Mesorhizobium shangrilense: one gene and its partner. Each later gene encodes a partner of the first gene's protein in a complex. Links are inferred from orthologs where the notes say so. Each region holds a gene or a part of one and is shown on either strand. Other genes may lie near its edges. The genes, in order: uvrB and PD284_RS11660.

Region 1 (8,435 bases):
GAGTCGTCAGCCGCGGCGAATGCCGGCGCGGCGGCGGCGTTGGGGGCGGGCGGTTCTGCACCCAGCAATACGATCCGGTCTGCGCGGAACGTCGCGGCAATCGCCAGACGTTCGGCAATTCCTGCCTAGCCGAGCAGGCCGGCTACCGCATCGTCAGCGACGGCGAGTGCCGGCGCGGTGGCGATCGCGATCGCTTCTGCACCCGCGAGTATGCGCCGGTCTGCGCGCGCCGCGGCGGCCAGATAAGAACGTTCCCGAACTCCTGCGAGGCGGATGTGGCCGGCTTCAGGATCCTCCGCGACGGACCCTGCTGACGGTTGGGCTCGGACCGGCGACCGAGGCGGCGGGGCGGCTCTGCACAACGCTGCTCCTGCCAGCCTGTTGTCAGGAGCCGCCGCGCGTGCGCCGCCGATCGCGCGCCCCGCCCTTTCCATTCGCGTCGGCTGTGACCATATTCGGCCCATGGCCGACTCCGACAAGAAACCTGCGCCGTCGAAGACGACGCGCGACGAACGCCCGCGGCGCAGCCGCGGCAGTCCTGTGACGGATTACCTCGATGCGTCCGAGCCGCTGCATCGGCCCGGCCTCGGCGAAGCGCCGCAGGCCGAACTCTCCGGTACGCCGCTGACCGGCTCGATCTCCGACTGGGCCGAGCAGATTTCGCGCGAGGCGGAGCGGGAAGGGCGCCAGGCAATCTCCCCCCTCGAGGGGGAGGTGTCGCCGAAGGCGACAGAGGGGGTAACCTCAGAAGATAACGGCAAGAAGCGCGCGGCCGCGGGGACCCCATCCAAGTCTTCGAAGCGCATCCCCGAGCGCTCATCCGCCCCGACCAAGACCGCTCGCGGCACCTCGATGGGCGGCGCAGCGACGGCGCGCGAACGCGCGGCGGCCGGCCTCAATCCGGTCGCCGGCCTCGACATCGACCTGGAAGACGCCGAGACGCTGACCAATTCCGGCGTGACGGCGACCGTTGCGGCGCTGTCGGCCCTGATCGAATCCGGCAATCCGCTGCACAAGAACGGCAAGCTGTGGACGCCGCACCGTCCGGAGCGCCCGGAGAAGTCGGAAGGCGGCATCGCCATCCAGATGGTGTCCGAATTCGAGCCGGCGGGCGACCAGCCGACGGCGATCAAGGACCTCGTGGAAGGCGTCAACAATGCCGACCGCACGCAGGTCCTGCTCGGCGTCACCGGCTCCGGCAAGACCTTCACCATGGCCAAGGTGATCGAGCAGACGCAGCGTCCGGCGTTGATCCTGGCGCCGAACAAGACGCTGGCCGCCCAGCTCTACGGGGAGTTCAAGAACTTCTTCCCGGACAACGCGGTCGAGTACTTCGTCAGCTACTACGACTATTATCAGCCCGAGGCGTACGTCCCGCGCACCGACACCTTCATCGAAAAGGAATCGTCGATCAACGAGCAGATCGACCGGATGCGCCACTCGGCGACGCGCTCGCTGCTCGAACGCGACGACGTCATCATCGTCGCCTCCGTCTCCTGCATCTACGGTATCGGGTCGGTCGAGACCTATACGGCGATGACGTTCCAGATGCAGATCGGCGACCGGCTGGACCAGCGCCAGCTGCTCGCCGACCTCGTCGCCCAGCAGTACAAGCGCCAGGACGCGAACTTCGTGCGCGGCTCGTTCCGCGTGCGCGGCGACACCATTGAGATCTTCCCGGCCCACCTGGAGGACCGCGCCTGGCGCATCACGCTGTTCGGCGACGAGATCGAGGCGATCACCGAGTTCGACCCGCTGACCGGGAGCAAGACCGGCGAGCTGAAGAGCGTCAAGATCTACGCGAACTCGCACTATGTCACGCCGCGCCCGACACTGACGCAGGCCGTCAAGTCGATCAAGGAAGAGCTCAAGGGCCGCCTCGCGGAACTGGAGAAGGCCGGCCGGCTGCTGGAGGCCCAGCGGCTTGAGCAGCGCACCCGTTTCGACATCGAGATGCTCGAGGCGACCGGCTCCTGCGCCGGCATCGAGAACTATTCGCGCTACCTGACCGGGCGTCAGCCGGGCGACCCGCCGCCGACCCTGTTCGAGTACATTCCCGACAACGCGCTAGTCTTCGTCGATGAAAGCCACGTCACCATTCCGCAGATCGGCGGCATGTACCGGGGCGACTTCAGGCGCAAGGCGACGCTGGCCGAGTATGGGTTCCGGCTGCCGTCCTGCATGGACAACCGGCCGCTGCGCTTCGAGGAGTGGGACGCCATGCGGCCGCTGTCTGTTGCGGTGTCGGCGACGCCGGGCGCCTGGGAGATGGAGCAGTCCGGGGGCGTGTTCGCCGAGCAGGTCATCCGCCCGACCGGGCTGATCGATCCCCCCGTCGAGGTGCGGCCGGCCAAGACCCAGGTCGACGACGTGGTCGGCGAGATCAACGAGACGACGCGCAAAGGCTATCGCACGCTCGTCACGGTGCTGACCAAGCGGATGGCCGAGGACCTGACCGAGTACCTGCACGAGCGGGGCGTACGCGTGCGCTACATGCACTCCGACATCGACACGCTGGAGCGCATCGAGATTCTTCGCGATCTGCGACTCGGCGCGTTCGACGTGCTGGTCGGCATCAACCTCCTGCGCGAGGGTCTCGACATTCCGGAGTGCGGCTTCGTCGCCATCCTCGACGCCGACAAGGAAGGTTTTTTGCGCTCCGAGACTTCGCTCATCCAGACCATCGGCCGCGCGGCGCGAAACGTCGACGGCAAGGTGGTGCTCTACGCCGACAACATCACCGGCTCGATGGAGCGGGCGATGGCGGAGACCAACCGCCGCCGTGAGAAGCAACTCGAATACAACGCCGCCCATGGCATCACGCCGGAAAGCGTGAAGAGCCGCATCGCCGACATCCTGGACTCGGTCTACGAGAAGGACCACGTGCGCGCCGACATCACCGGCTTCGCCGAGGATCAGGGCGCGATGATGGGCAACAATCTGAAAGCCCACCTCGAGGCCCTCACGAAGCAGATGCGCGATGCCGCCGCCGACCTCGACTTCGAGAAGGCGGCGCGGTTGCGCGACGAGATCAAGCGCCTGCGCGAGATGGAACTCGCCATCTCCGACGATCCGATGGCGCGGGAGGTGGAGGGGCAGAGCCCGGCCAGCGGTCGCGAAAAGGGCAAGCACAACAAGGGCGTCGCGAAGCATCGCACGGCCGAGGAGCAAGAGCGCTTCCGCAAGATGGACGAGGCGCGGACGGCCGAAGAGGCAGCCAAGGTGGCCCGGCCGAACATGTTCCGAAAGCCGGAACTGGACGAGATGGGCCGCGCCGGCGACTACGCTGCGCCTGCGGGTCGCGGCGGCAAATCGCTCTTCGAGAAACCGTCCCTGGACGACATGGGACCGGGCACCGACGCTGTGGCGCCGGCCGGCGCCGTCTCGCGCTCCCTCTTCAAGAAGCAGTCGGCCAAGGAGGCGCATGGCGCCGACTACGGCATGACGGGTTCATCGGACAAAACCCTGTTCCGCAAGAACTCGCTGGACGAGATGACGGTACGGCGCACCGAGCAGCCGGTCGAAGGCGTCAAGCCCATCAAGCGCGCGCAGATCGGCATTGGATCGTACGAGGATCCGGCTGACCAGAAACGCAAGGGGCGCACCAAGGGGAAGACCGGACGCCCGGGACATTGACCGTTGCAGGCAACGTCGGGTTGCTCCGCTGTCCGGCATTCGCTAGTGCTCGAACCGGACCATCCGCAATTCGAGGACAGGCGTGAGGAATCGTCAACGGCTCGGGCTCCTGAGTATCGCGCTTGGGTGCCTGTCTTCCCCGGCCGCTGCCGCCGAGTGGCAGGCAACCGAGGTCGTCAAGACCTACTCCATCGCGGGTGCGACGGGCCAAGAGCTCTATGCCTCGATCGGCGAGCGCGGGCCGACCGTCGGCAAGTCGGGTGGCCGGACGATCGCGCACACCACCTTCGATCTGAAATGGTCGCGCAAATATGTCCCGCAGGCCGACGGCAGTTGCCGGCTCGTCTCGGCAAAGCCGTGGATGACGATCACCTACACGCTGCCAAAGCCCTCGGCCAAGCTGCCCGCCGGGACGCGCGAGAGGTGGGCAACCTTCATCGACGGCCTGCAGCGGCACGAGAAGGTGCATGGCGACCATATGAAGGAAATGGTCGACCGGATCCTGGCGACGACGGTCGGCGTGACGGTGCCGAACGATCCGAAGTGCCAGAAGATCCGCCAGCAGCTCCAGCAGCCGCTGTCCGAGGCGTCCCTGGAGCAACGCCGCCGCAGCGCCGAGTTCGACCGCGTCGAGATGAGCGACGGCGGCAACGTGCACCGGCTGATCCTGGGGCTCATCAACGGCGATTGAGCCGCATCCGCAATGCGCCGCAGGCAGGGGCGGAGCACGAAAACGTGTGTTAGACCCGCCTCAGCAATGTCGCCAAAAATCTCGCAGACAATCGTAGAGGGTGGTAGCGTTGCGCTCGCTGGGCGGTGTCGCACACATACTGCCCCAATCAAGTTTAGGCGATTTCATGAATACCCCGGATGCTGGCGGCCGGCCCCATTGGGACGACGTCTATGCCCGCAAGGACGAGGCCGAGGTCAGCTGGTTCGAGGAGGTTCCCGAACTTTCGCTCGAACTCATCGCCGCGACTGGCGCACGGCCTGATGGGCGCATCGTCGACATTGGTGGCGGTGCGTCGCGGCTGGTGGATTGTCTCCTCGACCACGGCTTCACGGACCTGACGGTGCTGGACCTGTCTCCCAAGGCGCTCGCCCAGGCGCGCTCGCGTCTCGGCGGACGGGCGGACCGGGTGACATGGATCGCTGCCGACGTGACCTCCTGGACTCCTCCGATGCAGTACGAGGTCTGGCACGACCGGGCAGCCTTCCATTTCCTTACCGACGCCGACGACCGCTGCCGCTATGTGAAGACCCTCGAAGCGGCTCTGTCGCCCGGGGGCCACGCGATCATCGCGACCTTTGCGCTCGACGGTCCCGAAAAGTGCAGCGGACTGCCGGTCGCCCGCTACGATCCGGAAGGACTCGCGGAGGCGCTCGGTCCGGGCTTCCGCCTGGTCGAAGCCCGCCGCCACGTTCATGAAACGCCGTGGGGCTCCACCCAATCCTTCCAGTCCAGCCGTTTCGTCCGCAGCTGAACCGGCCCTTGGGCTGAGCTTTCATCGCGCCGCCGGTACGATGAATTCACGTCGCGAGCCCGTCACTCACTCTTCCGGTTCGGTCGTGAACAGCAGCGGATAGCCGGCTGCCTTGCCGGCGTCGGTGGCACGGGTCGCTTTGGTCTCCGCGACGTCCCTGGTGAAGACGGCGACGACGCAGACGCCGCGACGGTGCGCGGTGATCATGACCCGATAGGCCTGGTCCTCGCTCAAACGGAATTCCGCCTTGAGCACGCGGACGACGAACTCGCGCGGCGTAAAATCGTCGTTGACGAGGATCACCTTGTGCAGCTTCGGCCGCTGGGTCTTCGGCTTTGCCCGGGTCTGGGGTCTGAGCTCGATGCCGGCCATCAGACGTCACTCCGATGAGGACGGCATCGTCGCACGGAACGCCGTATTGGTCCATTGTCGCCCGGCAGTGGTCGCGCCGACCGAGGTGACGCCGCCCGAAAGTCGCGATATTCCTTTGCTGACCGCGCCGAGGAGGCAAGCATGGATACGCAGGATTTCATGCCGAACGAAACCGTGCTGGCCCGCATCCGCGCCGATATCGAAGCCTATGAAGCCGAGCGCCAGACGACGCGGCGCAACGCTGCGATACGCGTGCCGGCCTACCTGATTTCCATCATCGTCATCGTTGTCATTCTGGCGCTCGCCCTGAACAGCTTCGCGGACCCCAACGAGCAGTGGGTCTCGGCGCTGCACGTCTTTCTCTATGTCGGCGGGCTTGTGGCCCTGTTCGTCGCCTACAGGTCGGCAACGAGCCCCGTTCGCCGGCTGCAGACCTCCTTCCGTGCAAGACTGCTGCCCACCATCTTCAGCTTCGTCGACGATCTGAAGTATCAGAAGGGCGCGACGCCGGCATCGGCGGCTCGCCTGCCGAAGGACACGATCGGCGACTTCGACCGCATCACCTATGACGATGAGATATCCGGCGCCTGGCAGGGCTTCGGCTTCGAGATCTACGAGGCCGTGTTCTCGCAGCGCTCGGTCAAGGCGCCGTCAACGGTCTTCCGCGGCGTGGTGGTGGCGCTCGAAACCGAGCGCGCGTTTCCGGGCGTTCTCGTCGCGACGCGCAAGGCGAACCGGGTGAGTTCCTTCTTCCACGGCATATTCGGGAACGACCTCCAGGAAATCCGGAGCGGCGTGGACGTGCTCGACTCGGCCTATGATTTCAGGACGGACAATCCCACCGCGGCGCTGCCGCTGGTGACCGGGCGGATGGCGCAGGCGCTGCAATGGCTCGGCGAAGCCTGGCCGGAGGAGCCTGCGCGCATCGCGCTCAAGGATCGCGACGCGTTCCTGCTCTTGCCCCAGTCCAAGAACTTCTTCGAACTTCCGGATGTCTCGCTGCCGCTCGACTACAAGTCGCATGTCGTGCCGATGATCGCCGATCTTGCCTCGCTGCTGGCGACCGGTGCGCTGGTGCGCCGGATCGGCGATGCCGATGCACGCCCGGAGCGATCCTGACCCCTCTCGGTTGCCCCGGGCGGCGCGGAACCTCACGCCTGCAACATTTTCTGTTGCACTTCGTGATCGAGTTCTTCTCGAAACAAGGCGAGCGTGGGGCTCGCGACCCAGCGCGCCACATTCCCCGCAGAGGCAGGAAGGGACGGGCTTTCAAGCCGGCTTCGCGCCGATGCTTCGACGGCTGCAAATCAGCCGAAACAGCCCGGACCGTCCGAATGTGACGAAAATAAGCCTATGAAATCATTTATCAATTTCATCCTTCGTGATTTGAAGGCCCCCTCTTTCGTGGCCTATCTCCGGGTCGTTCGCCGGGCACTTCCGCAACTCCCCCGCAACGAGGCGCCCGGACGGACAAGCTTAAAGAAACGAGGAGTACTCTTCATGAAGAAGTTTCTAGCCACGACCGCCGCCACGCTCGCCCTGATCGGAGCCGCCTATGCCGGAACCGTCGAAGGCGTGGTCCAGTCGGTGGATCCGGCGACCCGGACGATTACCCTCGAAGACGGCAAGAGCTTCGTGGCGCCTGAAGGCACAGCCGTCGACGGCTTGGCCGCAGGCTCCAAGATCAAGGTGACGGTGGACGACAGCACCGGCAACGTCACCGCGGTCGAAACCGCCTCCTAAACGCAGCTTGCAGGTGCGAAGGGCCGGCCGTCGCGCCGGCCCTTTTCGTCGGGCATTGCGCGACAGCGCATGCAACTCCTGTCACAATTGCTCATTATGCCGGGTAAGGACCGACCGGAGAGGGGACGATTCGATGAAGATTGCTGTGCTTGGTGGCGACGGCTTCATTGGCTGGCCGACCTGCCTCAACCTGTCCGACAAGGGCCATGAGGTTCACATCCTCGACAACCTGTCGCGGCGCTGGATCGACACCGAGCTGGGCGTCCAGTCGCTCACCCCGATGGACTCGATCCAGGAGCGGACGCGCATCTGGTACCAGGAGACCGGCCGGCGCATCCATTTCCACCTCATCGACATCGCCCGCGACTACGAGGTGCTGAAGCAGTGGCTGGCCGAGTACCGCCCCGAGGCGATCGTCCATTTCGCCGAGCAGCGCGCCGCGCCGTATTCGATGAAGAGCGACCGCCACAAGAACTACACGGTCAACAACAACGTCAACGCCACCCACAATCTGCTCAACGCGCTGGTGGAACTGGGCCTCGACTCGCATCTCATCCATCTCGGCACGATGGGCGTCTACGGCTACTCGACGGTGGGCGCCGCCATCCCGGAGGGGTATCTCGAGGTCGGCATCGACACGATGGAGGGCGAAACGGCGAGGCAGGAGATCCTCTATCCGTCCAACCCCGGTTCGATCTACCATATGACGAAATGCCTGGATCAGCTGCTGTTCCAGTTCTACGCCAAGAACGACGGCCTGCGTATCACCGACCTGCACCAGGGCATCGTCTGGGGCACGCACACCGAGCAGACGCGCAGGCATCCGCAGCTGGTCAACCGCTTCGACTATGACGGCGACTATGGCACCGTGCTCAACCGCTTCCTCATCCAGGCCGCGATCGGCTATCCGCTGACGGTGCACGGCACCGGCGGCCAGACGCGCGCCTTCATCCACATCGAGGATTCCGTGCGCTGCATCGAGCTGGCCTTGCAGACTCCTCCCAAACGCGGCTCTCGCGTAAAAATCTTCAACCAGATGACGGAGACGCATCGCGTCCGCGATCTCGCCGAGCTGGTGGCGCGCCTCACCGGCAGCCAGGTGGCCTACCTGCCCAACCCGCGCAAGGAGGCGGCCGAGAACGATCTCGTGGTCCGCAACGACCAGTTCATAGAGCTCGGCCTCAATCCGATCACGCTGGA
Region 2 (15,400 bases), 400 kb from region 1 along the record:
ACTCTTCGAGCTTCGTCACGGTGGCGATCTCGTCCAGCGTGTCGGGATCGGTACGGTCCAGCCAGCACAGGAACTTCGTCACTGCAGCGCCGTCGCGGCGATGCGCGGCGCGGCTGCCGTCGATCTCGGCGCGGTTCTTCGTCGCGCGCGGGATGCGCGCCGGATCCGGCGCCTCGACCACCGTGCCGCCGTTGTCCACCACGATCATCCTGAGCTTCTCGGCGGCGAGAACAGGGTCGAGCGAAATGCGCGCCCCGCCCCGGGCGAGGGCGGCAAGCGCCGGCTCAAGGTCGCCGGGCGCGCGGAGATCGCAGAGCTGGGTAAGATATGCCTCCGGCTCGATCGGCAGCTTGCGCTTGTCCATGAAGAGCAGGTGCTTGCCGTCGGCCGCAAGTATCGCGAAACCGAGCGCAAGCGGCGTGTGTGGTACGTCCGATCCACGGATGTTGAAGGCCCAGGCGATCGACGACGGATCGGTGAGCACGACGTGCGTGGCGCCATCCTTTGCGACGGCCTGAGCCAGTCGCTGCAACTTCTGCTTCGCCAGTTCCCCGGCAAACTTGGCCGGGTGGATCTCGACGCGCCCGAGCGGCGGCGACGGCTGATCCTGCCACAGCTGATCGATCGGGTTGCTCGGCACGGGAACGAGAGTCGAGCCGATCTTCTCGGCGGAAGCGGCCAGCGCTTTCACGTCGCCGATGGTGAGCAGCCACGGATCGAAGCCGATGCGAAGGCCCTTGCCGAGGTTTTCCTGGATCCAGGCGGCGGGTGGCGTGTCGATCAGGCTGGCGACCGTGAACACGTTCATATCCACCTGCTGGCGGACCTGCAGTTGGTAGCGCCCGTCGACGAAGATGACCGCGCGGCCGGCGAGCACGATGGCGACGCCAGCGGAGCCCGAAAAGCCCGTCAGCCATTTCAGCCGCTCCGAGCGCGCCGCCACATATTCTCCCTGATGCTCGTCCGACCGCGGCACAACGAACGCGTCGAGGCCATTGGCCACCATCCAGTCGCGCAAGGCCGCAACGCGGGGTGCGCCGACCGACGGATCGCCCTCGGAATCGAATGTCTGGAACATGGGTAGAGCCTCGTGAAATTGTGCGCGGGACGGTAGCGTTGCGGGTGCACGGATGCAATCGGTTCGCACCGCCTGTGGACGGCTTGCTACGCGCCCCGGAGGGCCATGCAAAATCGCAGGAGCGGGCATGCACAACCCTGACTTCAAATCAGGGTGCGAATGCTTACTCTATGGTTGTGGAGGAGATCATCTTTGATCCTGACAACGAGATCGAAATGTCCACCAAGAACCGCTTCTTCCGTAACGCCCTCAATGCCTTCATAGCCGTCCGTGAGCGTCAGGCGGCAGCCTATGTCAACGGCGTGCTGCTGTCGCTCGACGACGAGACGCTTGCCCAGCATGGCTATGTGCGCTCCGAGCTTGCGCGCCGTCCGACGCGCTATTCGATGTACTGAGACCCGTCACCGTTTCAGGTGGATCGTCACCCAGCCTTCGCGGTGATCGGTCCTGACGTGGCGGAAACGCTGGCCGACATAGGCCGATACCACCGCATCGCGCTGCCGATCGAGGATGCCTGACAGGATCAGCGATCCGCCGCCGGACAGGTGGCGCGACATGTCCGGCGCCAGCCCCATCAAGGGGCGCGCCAGGATGTTGGCGACGATGAGGTCGAAGGGCGCGCTGGCGGCGAAGGCTGGATGATGGAAGCCGGGCGCCGTGACGGCGCGCACCAGATCCGTCACGCCGTTCAGCGCCACGTTCTCGGCCGCGACCCGGGTGGCAACCGGATCGATGTCGGTGGCGAGCACCGGAATGCGGGCCAGCTTGGCGACGGCGATCGCCAGGACCGCGCTGCCGGTGCCGAGGTCGAGGGCGTTGCGCGGATTTTCGCGCTTCATCACCCTTGAGAGCATGTCGAGGCAACCGGCGGTGGTGCCGTGATGCCCGGTTCCGAAGGCCAGGCCGGCCTCGATCTCGATCCCGATGTCGCCGATGCGGCGCTTGTCGCGGTCATGCGCGCCGTGAACGAGGAAACGACCCGCACGGACAGGCTTCAGCCCTTCGAGTGATTTCGTCACCCAGTCGATGTCTTCCAGGATTTCGCGGTCGATGTCCTGCGGCAGACCTATCTCGCGCAGCGTCCGCTGCATCCGCTCTTCGATGTCGTGAGTCCCGCCAGGATCGTAGATCGAGACCTCGTGCAGATCGCCTGCCTCATCGATCTCGTGGATGAGCAGCGGCAGCCCGTCCTCTTCGAAGACCTGCTCAAGTGCGTCAAAGGCGCGCCGGGCATCGGCGCCCTTCAGGGCGAGGAACAATCGCGTCTGCGGCATCATATGAAATCCAGGCGGAACGGCCGGCGGCGTTTTGCGGCCTTCAGCCTTTTGCCGCGAGGCGCTTCAACTTTGCAACGGCCGTGTCGCGGTTTTCCTCATAGGCGATGGTGCCGGCGAAGTCGCCTGCGCCATTGAGGAGCACGACGGACGCAGTGTGGTCCATGTTGTATTCGCCGCCGCCGAGATCGACCTTGCGCCAGAATATGCCGAAGGATTTCGCCATGGCGAAGACCTTGTCCGGTTCGCCGGTGATGCCGGTGATGCGGTCGGAGACGTTGGTGACGTAGTTCTTCATCACCTCCGGCGTGTCGCGCTCGGGGTCGATGGTCACGAAATAGGCGCGGATGTCCTTGCCCTCGTCGCCGAGCTGCTTCAGCCAGCCATCCATCTCGACGAGCGTCGTCGGGCAGACTTCCGGGCAATGGGTGAAGCCGAAGAAGATCGCGCTCGGCTTGCCGCGAAAGGCCGCTTCCGTGATCGGCGCATTGGTATGGTCGGTCAGCGTGAAGGCTGCGCCATAGGGCTCGCCGCTGTTCTGCCGGCGATACCAGTCGAAAGTCAGGAAGCCGACGCCTACCGCCATAAGGACGAGAATGCCGATGAGGATCGATCGCATCATGAAAATAGGTTCCGACTTGCGCTTCGGCGGGGTTCTAGAAGCACCAGGACAGGCCGGATTCGATCAAGGCGCGGAAGATGCCGGCGTCGTTGTCGATCCAGGCGGCAAAGGTCGCACCCGTGGCGGCCGCAAGGACGACAACGGCAAGGATGATCCGGGAGACAGTCTGTGCCGGTGTGCTGGTGCCCAACATGCCTTCTATCTAGCCCGTCTGGGTTCTTTGCAAAAGTAGCCACTCTGTCGCGAGGACTGCACATTGTCGTGGGCGCGGGGCGGCGGATCGGTATCGCATTGCGGCCGTTGTTCCCAATCACCAAGTGAGATGCATGCAAATTCTGGAGACGCAGATGCGCCGAATCGCTTCATCCTTCGCCTTCGCGGGCCTTTTCGCCGCCGCGATCATGCCGGCCGCGGCCCAGGAGGTCGGCAAGGTCGGCGTCGACTGGCTCGGCAACGACATCATCATCGAGGCGGTCAAGGATCCGGAAGTGGAGGGCGTCACCTGCCACGTTTCCTATTTCGATCGCGGAGTGATCGACCGGCTGCAGAAGGGGAACTGGTTCGAGGACCCCTCCGATTCCTCCATTTCCTGCCGGCAGACTGGGCCGATCTCGATCGGCGACATCGACCTCAGCGAAGAAGGCGAAGAGGTCTTCAAGCAGGGGATCAGCCTGATCTGGAAGAAGCAGGTCGTGAACCGCATCTACGACAAGGCCAACGAAACGCTCATCTACCTCTCGCATTCGCGGCAGGTGCAGGACGGCTCGGCGAAAATGTCGATCACCACCGTGCCGCTCTATGGGCAGCAGGTGAACTGGAAGAACGGCAAGCCGGGCTGACTTGCCGCGTCGATGCCGGCGGCGTAAAGCCGGCGCATGGACGATCCCGCCGATCTGAGGTTCAAGGACCCCGAGCCGCGCGCGCATCCCACGGCGGAGCTGAAGTCCTGCCGGCTGGGAAGATTTGCCGCGATCGGCGAGCGCGTCATCCTGCGCGAGGTGACGGTCGGCGATTTTACCTATTTCGAGCGCCACGCCGAAGCCATCTACACGACCATCGGAAAATTCTGCTCGATTGCCGCAGACACGCGCATCAACGCGCTCGAACACCCGGTGGAACGGCTGACCACACACAAGGTGAGCTATCGGCCGAACGAATATTTTCGCTATCTCGGCGTCGACCAGGGCTTCAGGCAGCGGCGGCAGGCGAAGGCGGTTGTCATCGGTCACGACGTGTGGATCGGGCATGGCGCCGTCATCCTGCCCGGCGTCACCATCGGCAACGGTGCGATCGTTGGTGCCAATGCCGTCGTCCGGCGCGATGTGCCGGCGTATACGATTGTCGCGGGTGTGCCTGCGCGCGCGGTGCGAAGACGGTTTTCGGAGGAAATCAGCGCCAGGATTGAGGCGCTGGCCTGGTGGGACTGGCCGCTGGACAGACTGGCGGACGCCATCCCAGACATGCAGGCCTTGCCGATCGAGGCTTTTCTGGACCGCTGGGGCGAATAACCGCCGCGGGGAACCTTGGAGGTCTGCCGGCTGCGAACGACCGTCAGTTCCGGGTAGTCGAGGTCCGGTCGGTTGTCGCCCTGCCGGGCTTGTCCCAATCGGCGATGGCGGGCTCGATATAAAAATGCTTCCGCAACTGGTGGCGCGTGGCCCAGGTGATCGCCGCGATGAGGATCATCAGCAGCCAGCTGATCGGCGCCATGCGGATGTCCTCGGTGCCGCCGAGCCACCAGACGTCGGGCTGGTAGACGAGCAGGTCGGTGCGGCGCAGGAAAACCTTGAACCCGAGCAGGCCTGCATGAACGCCCATGGAGCAGGCGATGGAGCCGGTCGCGATGTAGGTGATCGCAAACAGTGAGCCCAGCAGCCATAGCCCGAACAGCAGCCCGCCGACATCCCAGAGCGTCCACGCGTCCTTGTAGGAGATCAGATGGGTCACGGAGAAGATCGCCGACCCGATGACCACCGCCCAGAAGCCGACCCAGAACGTGCCGTTGTATCTCAGGTGGCGCATGACGAAGGCGCGGAAGATCATCTCCTCGGTATAGGCGAGGACCACGACCACCAGCAGCGCGGTGATCGTCTTGCGGAGCAGAGTGAGCGAGAAATTCGCCCAGGCTTCCTGCGACCACGAGACATAGCCCATCCAGCTGAGAAGGGCATAGGCAATGATCATCAGCAGGACGGCCTGGACCCACATCGCCGCGAAACCGGCCAGGGCGCGGCCGAAATTGGCGTTGTAGGGCTTCATGAAGACGAGTGGCCCGCCGCCGCGCCTAGCCGCGAAACCGATCAGGAACGGGATGATGATGACGAACAGCCCGACCTGTCCGACGCCCCTCGTGTCCGTCAGTGACACGCCGGCGCCGGACCAGCGCAGCACGAGTTCGACTGCGGCGCAGACGACGAAGATGAGGGCGAGAAGGCCGAAAATACTGCGATAGCGCGACAAAGGAGGGTCCGGGGGAAATGTCCAGATGGATGTTTGCCGGGGTTGGCTAACCGATGGCGTCCCCAAAGTCCACTCACGCGGATGTGTGCGGAGCGACGTGACGACGGGGAGAAAGTTCACACGGCGGTGACGAACCCGTCGAGCACCTTCTTCTGGCCGGCCTTGTCGAAGTCGATGGTGAGCTTGTTGCCTTCGATGGCCGATATGTTGCCGTTTCCGAACTTCTGGTGGAACACGCGGTCGCCGACATGGAAGGCGGACGGAGTGTCGGAGACGGATTTCGCGACCAGCTCGCCATCGATGGTGCGGCCCTTCACCGAGCCGCGGCCGGCGCCGTAGCCGGAATCGGTTTCGCCATAGCCGATGCGCTCGACTTGGTGGCCGGAGCGCGAGCCCCAGTTGCGGTCGGTCGCCTCCGTGCGGTTCGCCTGGGCGCGAGCCCAGCCGGGCGTCGAATAGCTGTTCGAGAAGGACTTTTCGCCGACCGAATCGAAGCGCGAGGCCCCGTAGGGGTTCTGGCGGCCCGGTTCGCGGAAGCCGCCGCGGCCAGATCCGCCATAGGAATTGCCGTAGCCACCGTAGGAGGAGCCGCCCTCGCTGATTTCGACATGGGCCTCGGGAAGCTCATCGAGGAAGCGCGACGGGATGGTCGACTGCCAGAGCCCGTGGATGCGGCGATTGGAGACGAACCAGAGGTGCAGGTTCTTCTTGGCCCGGGTGAGGCCAACATAGGCGAGGCGGCGTTCCTCCTCCAGACCCGAACGGCCGCCTTCGTCCAATGCGCGCTGGTGGGGAAACAGGCCTTCCTCCCAGCCGGGCAGGAAGACCGTCTCGAATTCCAGGCCCTTGGCCGAATGCAGCGTCATGATGGACACGGCGTCCATATCCTCGTTCTGCTCGGCGTCCATGACCAGCGCGACGTGCTCGAGGAAGGAGCGCAGCGACTCGTATTCCTCCATGGAGCGGATCAGCTCCTTGAGGTTTTCGAGCCGGCCCGGCGCCTCGGCCGAGCGGTCGTTCTTCCACATGTCGGTGTAGCCGGACTCCTCCAGGATGATCTCGGCGAGCTCGGTGTGGGGTTTGGTGTCCAGCATCTCCTGCCAGCGGGCGAAGTTGGCCGCGACCTCGCGCAGTGCTGCGCGCGGCTTCGGCTTCAGTTCGTCGCTCTCGGCGAGGTTGGCGGCAGCGGCCAGCATGGGGATGCGCATGGCGCGCGCGGTATCGTGGATCTGGCGGATGGTCGCTTCGCCGAGGCCGCGCTTCGGGACATTCACGATGCGCTCGAAGGCGAGGTCGTCCGCGCCTTGCGCGACCACGCGGAAATAGGCCATCGCGTCGCGGATCTCCTGCCGCTCATAGAAGCGGGGGCCGCCGATGACGCGGTAGTTGAGGCCCATGGTGACGAAGCGGTCTTCGAACTCGCGCATCTGGAACGAGGCGCGCACCAGGATCGCCATGTCGTTCAGATTGTGCCCGCTGCGCTGCAGCGCCTCGATCTCCTCGCCGACCGCGCGCGCCTCCTCCTCCGAATCCCAGGCGGCGTGGACATTGACTTTCGGGTCGTCAGGCGAGGGGTGCTCGGTGAACAGCGTCTTGCCGAGACGGCCCTCGTTGTGGGCGATGAGATGCGAGGCCGCGCCCAGGATATGGGCGGTCGAGCGATAGTTGCGCTCCAGCCGGACGACGGTGGCGCCCGGAAAATCCTTGTCGAAGCGCAGGATGTTGTCGACCTCGGCTCCGCGCCAGCCGTAGATCGACTGGTCGTCGTCCCCGACGCAGCAGATATTTACGCTCACGGCCGAGCGCTTGCTTCGCTCGCTGGCCTCCGCGGGGGCGGGCGAAACATCGCCCGGCGCGCGGTCGCGCGCTCGGCCTTCGGCCTGGGAGTTGGCGCCGCCCGCCGATTTCGATCGCTGCGCGAGCAGCCGCAGCCACATGTACTGCGCGGTGTTGGTGTCCTGGTACTCGTCGACCAGGATGTACTTGAACTTGCGGTGGTACTCGGCGAGCACGTCCGGTTGCGCGCGGAAAATTCGGATCGGGTGGCAGAGCAGGTCGCCGAAGTCGCAGGCGTTCAGCGTCTGCAGGCGGTCCTGGTAGGCGGCGTAGAGTTCGCGGCCCTTGCCGTTGGCGAAGGAGCGGGCGTCGCCCTCGGGGATCTCCTTGGGCCCCAGGCCCTTGTTCTTCCAGCCGTCGATCATGTTGGCGAAGGTGCGGGCCGGCCAGCGCTTGTCGTCCAGCCCCTCAGCCTGGATGAGCTGCTTCAGCAGGCGAATGACGTCGTCGGTGTCGAGGATGGTGAAGCCCGACTTCAGGCCGGCTAGTTCGGCATGGCGGCGCAGGAGTTTTACACCGATCGAGTGGAAGGTGCCGAGCCACGGCATCCCCTCGACCTGCTCGCCGACCAGCAGGCCAATGCGCTGTTTCATCTCGCGCGCCGCCTTGTTGGTGAAGGTGACGGCCAGGATCTGGCTCGGATAGGCGCGACCGGTGGCGAGGATGTGGGCGATGCGGGTGGTGAGCACGCGCGTCTTGCCGGTGCCGGCTCCGGCGAGCACGAGCACCGGGCCTTCCGTCGTCTCGACTGCGAGCCGCTGCTCGGGATTGAGGCCCTTCAGGTAGTCGGGCGGAGTGTTGTGGCCCTGCCGCGCGGCGAGCGCTCGGGCGGCTATGCCGGACGCGGGCGCGCGCGGAGCCTCGCCGCCGCGGGGCGCGGGCTCCTCGTCGAAGAAGGGCATATCGTTGGGGAATCCGGACATCTCTCGCGAATGTAGTGATTCGAGGTCAAAAGGCCAGCTTCGTCTATGGTTTGTTCTCGAAGTCAATGCGAGCCTGTGGATCGTTGCACGATCACCGCCGGGCGGGTCCGCGCCTTGACGCGGCCGGGCGGCAGTGCGAGTTTTCCGGCGACGGCCGGATGCGGCCGGCAGCCCGCGCTCCCAAAGAGCATGGCGAACGCATCCAGATGACCACGTCTTTCCCCGATCCATCCGGACCGATGGGCGCGACGGCAATGCGGGCGCTGTGCGGCACGTCCATCGGCGGCGAAGGATTGGAACGACATGCGGACTTTTCGGGACGCGAAGGCGATGGCGAAAGCCATGCGCGAGGCCTTGGGCATCAAGGGACTGACCGTCTCGCACAGCGAGGCGCTGGAGGTCGTGGCGCGGCAGTTCGGCACGGAGAGCTGGAACGTGCTGGCGGCGAAGATCGAGAGTGAGGAAGCGGACGGGCAGGAGAGGGCGGCACACGGCGCGGAGCCCGCAATCGCCTTCACGCAGCCGGTGCCGATCCTGCGCATCTTCGACGAGGACAAGGCGCGGGAATTCTACGTCGGCTGGCTAGGCATGGAGATCGACTGGGAGCACCGCTTTGCTCCCCAGATGCCGCTCTACTGCCAGGTTTCGCTCGGAGGCATGAAGCTGCACCTCAGCGAGCATTCAGGCGACGCCAGTCCGGGCGCAACCTGCCTGGTCTACATGGAGGGCGTCGAGGCCTGGCAGAAGCAGCTGGTCGGCAAGCCCTACAAATACAACCGGCCGGGGCTCGAGCGGCAGGACTGGGGGCTCGAATGCACCGTGATCGACCCGTTCGGCAACCGGATCAGGTTTCTGGAGGCAAGGACCGGCGATTAGGGCGGGAAAGCGCCGAGACGGCCCGGGCCGTCAGCGCTTCGGCAGCCATTTCTTCTCGATGCGGCACGCCATCGTGTAGGCCGGATCGAAGACGTTGCCGACGTCGTAACGGACGACCTGTCCCATGAGATGGCTGGCGGCTGCAGGGCTCAGGCCGTAGTCGCCCGTCAACCAGTTGAACATGTCGGTCGTGGCGTGCTGCAGCGCCTGGTCGAGCGGCCTCGCATTGCCGATCGAGAAAATGTCGGTGGCGTTTTCGCCGCGCGGCCACACGAGATTGCGGCCCTTCTCGACCGTCAGGCGCACCTCGACCTCGAAGCAGGTCTCGATGCCGGTCCCGACGATCTCGCCGTCGCCCTGGGTGGCGTGGCAGTCACCGAGGAAGAACAGCGCGCCGGGCACGGCGACGGGGAACCAGACCGTCGCGCCGGGGCAGAAGCCCCGGTAGTCCATGTTGCCGCCGTTCTCGGCGCTGGTCGCGGTGGAGAACGCCTGCCCATAGGCGGGCGCGACGCCGAAGCAGCCGATCATCGGCTCGAGCGGCAGCACGAATTCCTCGAGGCCCGGCACCGCCGGATCCGGCGTCACCGTCAGCGCCTGCCGGTCGATCCGCCAATTCACCTTGTCGCGCGGCGGGAGGCCTCGAACGAACTCCGGATCGACGACGTTGGCGGCCAGCGAGGCGCGGGTCCAGCCCGTAGCCCGGATCGGCGTCATTCGGACGATCTCGACCTTCAGCGCGTCGCCCGGCTCGGCCCCGGTCACGAAGATCGGGCCGTTCATCGGGTTCGGCTCCGGGGCGCGCTGCACGCCGTCCTTGTCGAAGCCGTGGGCGTCGATTGTCTCGGTGATGACGGTGTCGCCCGAAGCGATGGTGAGGGCGGGGGGCAGGGTGCCCAGTACATTCGACCAGGCGGTGGCGGTGAAGCTGTGCGTTGTCATGGCGCAAGGCGTAGCCGAGCACCTGCGACCCGACAAGGCTTCATGGCGCTCCGTTGGTAGTCCAGGCAAGACAAAAGATACTGGCTCACCAACGCGGTCGCCCAGATCGGTGCGGCACCAGGGCCCGGGCAAAGTGATGCCCGAGCCCGTAAGGCCCTCAGGTGTCGCGGACCGTGCGCAGGTTGGCGACGACGCGCCTGTTCTGCACCTTGCACGACCGTTCGCTGCAGTTGCGGACCTCGCGGTCCTTGCCGTAGCCCTTCGCCCACATGCGGGCCGGATCAACGCCGGCGGTGGCGAGATAGCTCATCACCGCGTCTGCGCGCTTCTGGGACAGCGCGACCTGAGAGCCCGATCCGCCGGAATCGTCAGCGAAACCCTGCAGTTTGATGAGCCATTTCGGGTTCTGGTTGAGCCACGCGGCCTGGCTGTCGAGCGTCGCCTTGGCGACCGAGTCGAGGGCAGCCGAGTCCGCGGTGAAGTAGATGCGGCGGCCGACATTGAGGATGAAGTCTTCCTCGGTGCCCGCCTGCATCTTCTCGAAGCCGGGGGCGGGCTGGTTGGTCTCGTTCGGTGTGGTGGAAACCGGGGGTGGCGGTTCCTCCGCCGACGGATTCATGGCGGTGGTCGTCGAACAGGCAGCGACAAGGGCGAGCAGCCCGGCGGTTGCGAGAAGGCGGAGCGCGGCGAACCTCATTGCGGGGCTCCCGCATCCAGATCGGCCAGCGCCTGCGAGCGGTCGGCCTGGTCGGCGATGTGCGGGAGCACCTGGGTCGCGGTGCCGATGGGGCAACGCTGGTAAAGGTCGATCACGTCCTCGTTGAACATGCGGATGCAGCCGCTGGAGGCGTCCGTGCCGATGCTCCAGGGCTGGATGGTGCCGTGGAAGCGATAGCCGGTGTCGGCGCCGTCACGGTGCAGATAGAGCGCGCGTGGACCAAGCGGGTTGCTGGGCGACCCGCCCGCGACCGATTCCGGAAGATCGGGATTGCGCTGTCGCATCGCCGGCGGCGGCGTCCATTTCGGCCACAGCGCCTTGCGGTCGACGGTGGAGCGGCCGAACCACTTGAAGCCTTCCTTGCCGACGCCGACGCCGTAGCGGATAGCCGTCTTGTTCTCCATGATCAGGTAGAGGAAGTGGTGGCGGGTATCGACGACGACGGTTCCGACCGGTTCGCTCGAGTAATACTTGACCACCTGCCGGCGCCATTTCGGGTTGACCTTGGAAAAATTGGTCTTCCTGTAGGTGAAGCCGTTGTCGGCGGCTGTACCGCTAAACCAGTCCTTGGCGGCGGCGCTCGCTTCACCTGCATGCAAGACGGCAGCCGCAATCCCGCCAAGCACGACTTCCCTGCGCGACAACAACATCGGATTTTCCCCTCAATCTGGTGCAGACCATAAATGAGCCGATTGCGAGATCAAGCGCCGCGACAAAACTCTCGACAGGAAGGTGCGGCCGCTCGCGGTCGCACAGACATCTGCACCATTCGAAAGCGTTTCTTGTTCATTAAAAGCGCGGGCGAGAAAGGGTATCCGTGGCAAAGTCAAACGGCAGATCGATACTGGGCGACGCAAGGCGGGCGACCCGAATCAGCTTGTCGAGGGTGATCCGGTCGATGATCCGTCTTGCGAAATGCGGCTCCGGGGCGTCCCGCCAGCGGAAGCCGAACGGCTGGATCGACCGCACTCCATCGCTGGCGCTATCGGGCCGGGCCGCCGGATGCTGGAAGGCAGCGCGCGGTTGGAACTCTCCGGCTGGCGCTTGTACTTGGAGCACGCTTCGACATTGCATATTGCGCATGATGGATTGAGGTCCGCCTGGCTCGGCATTGGCCTGATGGCAGTGGTTTCGCTGGTCGTTCCCTCGGTCGACGGCATCGCCAAGCACCTCAGCGCCGACCATTCGCCGCTGTACGTCAGCTGGGCCCGCTACTCGGTGGCCTGCGCCATCGTGCTGCCGCTGGTCGCAGCGCGCTTCGGGTGGAGGGTGTTTCCGGGGGAGCAGCTCGGCGTGCATGTCTTGCGCACGGTGCTGATGATTACCGCGATGACCTTCTATTTCCTCGCCATCTCCTTGATTCCCCTGGGAAATGCGATCACCGCGTTTTTCGTGGGGCCGATCGTGGCCATGGCGCTCGCGGTGGTGTTCCTGCGGGAGCCATTGACGCTGGTGAAGGTCGCAAGCCTTGCGCTGGCTGTCTTCGGCACCCTGGTCATCGTCGGGCCCAGCGGCGGTGCGGTCGATCTCGGCCTCGTGCTCGCTCTGGTTTCTGGCGCTTGCTTCGGGCTCTACATGATCGCAGCGAGGCTTGCGTCGCAGGCCAGCGATCCGTTGAAGACGCTGGCCTTCCAATGCGCGCTCGGCACGCTGATCCTGACACCGCAGGCGGTTTGGACGTGGTCCACACCCGGCCTGGACGAACTCGGGCTCTTCCTGGCGCTGGGCATCATTTCGGCCGCCTGCCACATCCTCGGCATCCTGGCCTTCCGCTATGCCGAGGCGTCGACGCTGGCCCCACTGGTCTATCTTGAACTGATCGGCTCGGTCGCCATCGGCTATCTCGTGTTTGGAGACGTTCCGGGCGTCGCCGTCTGGATCGGCGCGGCGGCCATCGTGCTGGCCGGGCTGATCCTGCTGAAGCAAAACCGGCGCAAGACCGCCTAGCTTTCAGGTTGAAGCACACGGCGCAGGCGCGATCGCGGAATTGCCCGCCTGACGCCTTTTCCCCAAAACGCTTTCGTGTCTATTGGCGTGGGGGCCGCCGAGGCGAAGGCTGGTTGGGGAAACAGATGGGCGACACATTCACCGTGACCACGCGGACGTCGTGGTTCGCACGGCTCAAGGATTCGGTGATAGGCGTTCTGGTGGGGCTGCTGCTCCTCGCCGGAATGGTCTTCCTGCTGTTCTGGAACGAGGGCAGGGCGGTGCAGACAGCGCGGTCGCTGGCCGAGGGAGCCGGCGTCGTCGTTTCGGTCACGGCCGATAGCGTGGACGCTGCGAACGACGACAGGCTGGTGCATGTGTCCGGCAGCGTCACCACCGACCACACGCCGGCCGATCCCACCTTCGCCATCGCAGCCGAAGGGCTGAGGCTCGAGCGCCGCGTCGAGATGTACCAGTGGCAGGAAAAATCCCAGTCGAAGACCGAGGACAAGCTGGGTGGCAGCCAAGAGACCGTGACGACCTATTCCTACTCCAAGGGATGGGACGATTCGCCGGTGGATTCCTCCGATTTCCAGAAGCCCTCTGGCCACGAGAACCCGCCGATGGAGATCATCGGCCAGGATTTCCAGGTGCCGGCGGCGCGGCTCGGCGCCTTCGAACTTGATCAGGGCATCATTGCGATGATCGGCGGCGACAAGCCGCTGGCGATCGCGCCCGACCGGTCGGCCGCGATCGATGCCGCATTCGCCGGGGACAAGCGCGTCAGCGTCCTCGAAAACCGCATATATCTGGGCAGTGATCCGGCCTCGCCGGCGGTCGGCGACTACCGCATCTCGTACCGGCTCGTGCCGGCGGGACCCGCTAGCCTGATCGGCAGGCAACAGGGCGACGGCTTCGGCACCTACCAGACGGAGGCCGGCGACGAACTGCTGATGGTCGAGGCCGGCACGGCATCGCCCGCGCAGATGTTCGCCGACGCCCAATCCGCAAACAACCTGATCACGTGGGTGATACGGACGGCAGGGCTGATCTTCCTGTGGGTCGGGTTCGCGATGATCATGGGCCCGCTCGGGGTGGTGGCGGCGGTCATTCCGCCGCTCGGGAAACTGATCGACTTTGGCGCCGGTCTCGTGGCGCTGCTCCTCGCGATCCTTGTCGGGACCGTCACCATCGGGATGGCGTGGTTCTGGTATCGTCCGCTGCTCGGCGCAGCGATCATGGCTGGCGGGCTGGCCGTCGCCTACGGGCTCGGCCGGCTCCGGCGCGCGCGGGGAAATGCGCCGGCGGCAGCGCCGGCCGCCTGAGCGCGAAAAACACGTCGCGGTGGGGGCGCGGCATTCACCCTTGTGTGATTGGACCGGGCAGCATCGCTCCCTATCCTCCCCGAGGGCCAAACCGGAGGAGTGACATGACGCGACCTCAGATCACCCAGGCGATGATCGACGCCTATGACGAATACACCCATCTGACGCTCGACCGCCGCGGGTTCATGGAGAAGCTGAGCAAACTGGCCGGCTCGGGCGCGGCCGCCGCGGTGATCGCGCCGATGCTTGCGGCCAACAGCGCCCAGGCCGCGATCGTGGCGGAGGACGACGCGCGCGTGAAGGCGGAAGACGTCACCTATGCCGGCGGAGAGGGCGAGATGAAGGGGTATCTCGTCACGCCCGCCGACGCGACGGGCAAGCTCGGCGCTGTGATCGTCATCCACGAGAACCGCGGACTGAACGCGCACATACGCGATGTCGCGCGGCGGATGGCGCTGGAGGGCTTCGTCGCGCTCGCTCCGGACTTTCTCTCGCCGCTGGGCGGCACCCCTGCCGACGAGGAGAAGGCGCGCGAGATGTTCCAGCAACTCGATGCCGCCAAGACGGCGGCGAACGGCGTCGCGACGATCGCGTTCCTGAAGGGGCTCGACGCCTCCAACGGCAAGGTCGGCGCGGTCGGTTTCTGCTGGGGCGGCGGTACGGTGAACGCGCTTGCGGTCGCGTCGCCGGATCTCGCGGCCGGCGTCGCCTATTACGGGCGGCAGGCAAATACCGACGATGTGCCGAAGATCGAGGCGGCGCTGCTGTTGCACTATGCCGGGCAGGACGAGCGTATCAACGCCGGTATCGAGGCGTATCGCAAGGCGCTGGAGGAGGACGGAAAGGAATTCACCATCCACATCTATGACGGCGCGCAGCACGCCTTCAACAATGACACCTCCGAAGCGCGCTACAACAAGGAGGCAGCCGACCTCGCCTGGGAGCGCAGCGTGGCGTTCTTCAAGGAAAAGCTCGGGTAGAAGGTCCGAGACCGATCTTGTCCAGCCCCCAGCTTCATCACTTCCGGCCCTCGAACGGCATGCCCAACAACAATCTTCCGCTGATTGTGTGGAAGGGCGGGTTACCGGTCGAGGCGCGCAACGGCCAAGCCGCGTGCGCGCTCTACCAGATGAACGGATGGGGAGGCACGTGGGTGTACACCGTCTACCCATTCTGGCATTTCCACGCCAAGGGACACGAAGTGCTGTCGTGTGTCTCGGGGACGGCGAGGATCGGGTTCGGCGGCGACGACGGGATCGTCGCCGATGTCTCGGTCGGCGACGTGGCCATTGTGCCGGCCGGCGTGGGGCACAAGAAGCTGTCGGCGTCGCCCGGATTCCAGATGGCCGGGGGCTATCCGCCAGGGCAGCAGGGCGACATCGTGAGGCCGGGCGAGATGTCGGACGCCGAGATCGCAGCG

The links.
Region 2: the proteins of uvrB (region 1) and PD284_RS11660 are in contact, whole or in part, in a crystal structure (PDB 7EGT), measured with the Thermus thermophilus proteins. The link is inferred for Mesorhizobium shangrilense from one-to-one orthologs. Residues at the interface, in WP_096411307.1 of Thermus thermophilus: Glu23, Leu25, Arg26, Asp27, Gly28, Glu29, Arg30, Phe31, Arg55, Glu326, Asp327, Phe328, Glu379, Ser382, Gln383, His398, Gly400, Arg401; in WP_096412145.1 of Thermus thermophilus: His654, Arg656, Phe657, Gln666, Asp668, Glu669, Lys680, Arg681, Leu682, Ser683, Lys685, Tyr686, Ala687.

The regions. Positions count from the first base shown.
Region 1 is NZ_JAQGPN010000001.1:2,005,574-2,014,008, forward strand. The notes cover bases 159-3,836. They hold uvrB (excinuclease ABC subunit UvrB), read left to right. Parts: upstream 159-462; coding sequence 463-3,636; downstream 3,637-3,836. Other genes in these bases: PD284_RS09840 (Kazal-type serine protease inhibitor domain-containing protein), read left to right, coding at 159-314; PD284_RS09850 (DUF922 domain-containing Zn-dependent protease), read left to right, coding at 3,719-3,836. Also shown: more of PD284_RS09840, read left to right, coding at 1-158; more of PD284_RS09850, read left to right, coding at 3,837-4,327; PD284_RS09855 (class I SAM-dependent methyltransferase), read left to right, coding at 4,494-5,120; ATP-dependent Clp protease adapter ClpS, read right to left, coding at 5,187-5,492; PD284_RS09865 (hypothetical protein), read left to right, coding at 5,634-6,611; PD284_RS09870 (DUF1344 domain-containing protein), read left to right, coding at 6,993-7,235; PD284_RS09875 (NAD-dependent epimerase/dehydratase family protein), read left to right, coding at 7,369-8,435. UniProt on the Escherichia coli protein: The UvrABC repair system catalyzes the recognition and processing of DNA lesions. A damage recognition complex composed of 2 UvrA and 2 UvrB subunits scans DNA for abnormalities.
Region 2 is NZ_JAQGPN010000001.1:2,401,859-2,417,258, forward strand. The notes cover bases 5,351-8,574. They hold PD284_RS11660 (ATP-dependent helicase), read right to left. Parts: upstream 8,194-8,574; coding sequence 5,551-8,193; downstream 5,351-5,550. Other genes in these bases: PD284_RS11655 (CPBP family intramembrane glutamic endopeptidase), read right to left, coding at 5,351-5,434; PD284_RS11665 (glyoxalase superfamily protein), read left to right, coding at 8,497-8,574. Also shown: PD284_RS11620 (aminopeptidase P family protein), read right to left, coding at 1-1,078; PD284_RS11625 (hypothetical protein), read left to right, coding at 1,294-1,473; PD284_RS11630 (50S ribosomal protein L11 methyltransferase), read right to left, coding at 1,480-2,352; PD284_RS11635 (SCO family protein), read right to left, coding at 2,396-2,974; PD284_RS11640 (hypothetical protein), read right to left, coding at 3,009-3,167; PD284_RS11645 (CreA family protein), read left to right, coding at 3,322-3,813; PD284_RS11650 (LbetaH domain-containing protein), read left to right, coding at 3,850-4,482; more of PD284_RS11655, read right to left, coding at 4,526-5,350; more of PD284_RS11665, read left to right, coding at 8,575-9,069; PD284_RS11670 (acetamidase/formamidase family protein), read right to left, coding at 9,100-10,011; PD284_RS11675 (OmpA family protein), read right to left, coding at 10,169-10,708; PD284_RS11680 (L,D-transpeptidase), read right to left, coding at 10,705-11,379; PD284_RS11685 (DMT family transporter), read left to right, coding at 11,462-12,676; PD284_RS11690 (TMEM43 family protein), read left to right, coding at 12,802-13,980; PD284_RS11695 (dienelactone hydrolase family protein), read left to right, coding at 14,085-14,960; PD284_RS11700 (cupin domain-containing protein), read left to right, coding at 14,978-15,400. UniProt on the Escherichia coli protein: A helicase with DNA-dependent ATPase activity. Unwinds DNA duplexes with 3'-5' polarity. Translocates on single-stranded DNA with 3'-5' polarity. Initiates unwinding more efficiently from a nicked substrate than double-stranded DNA.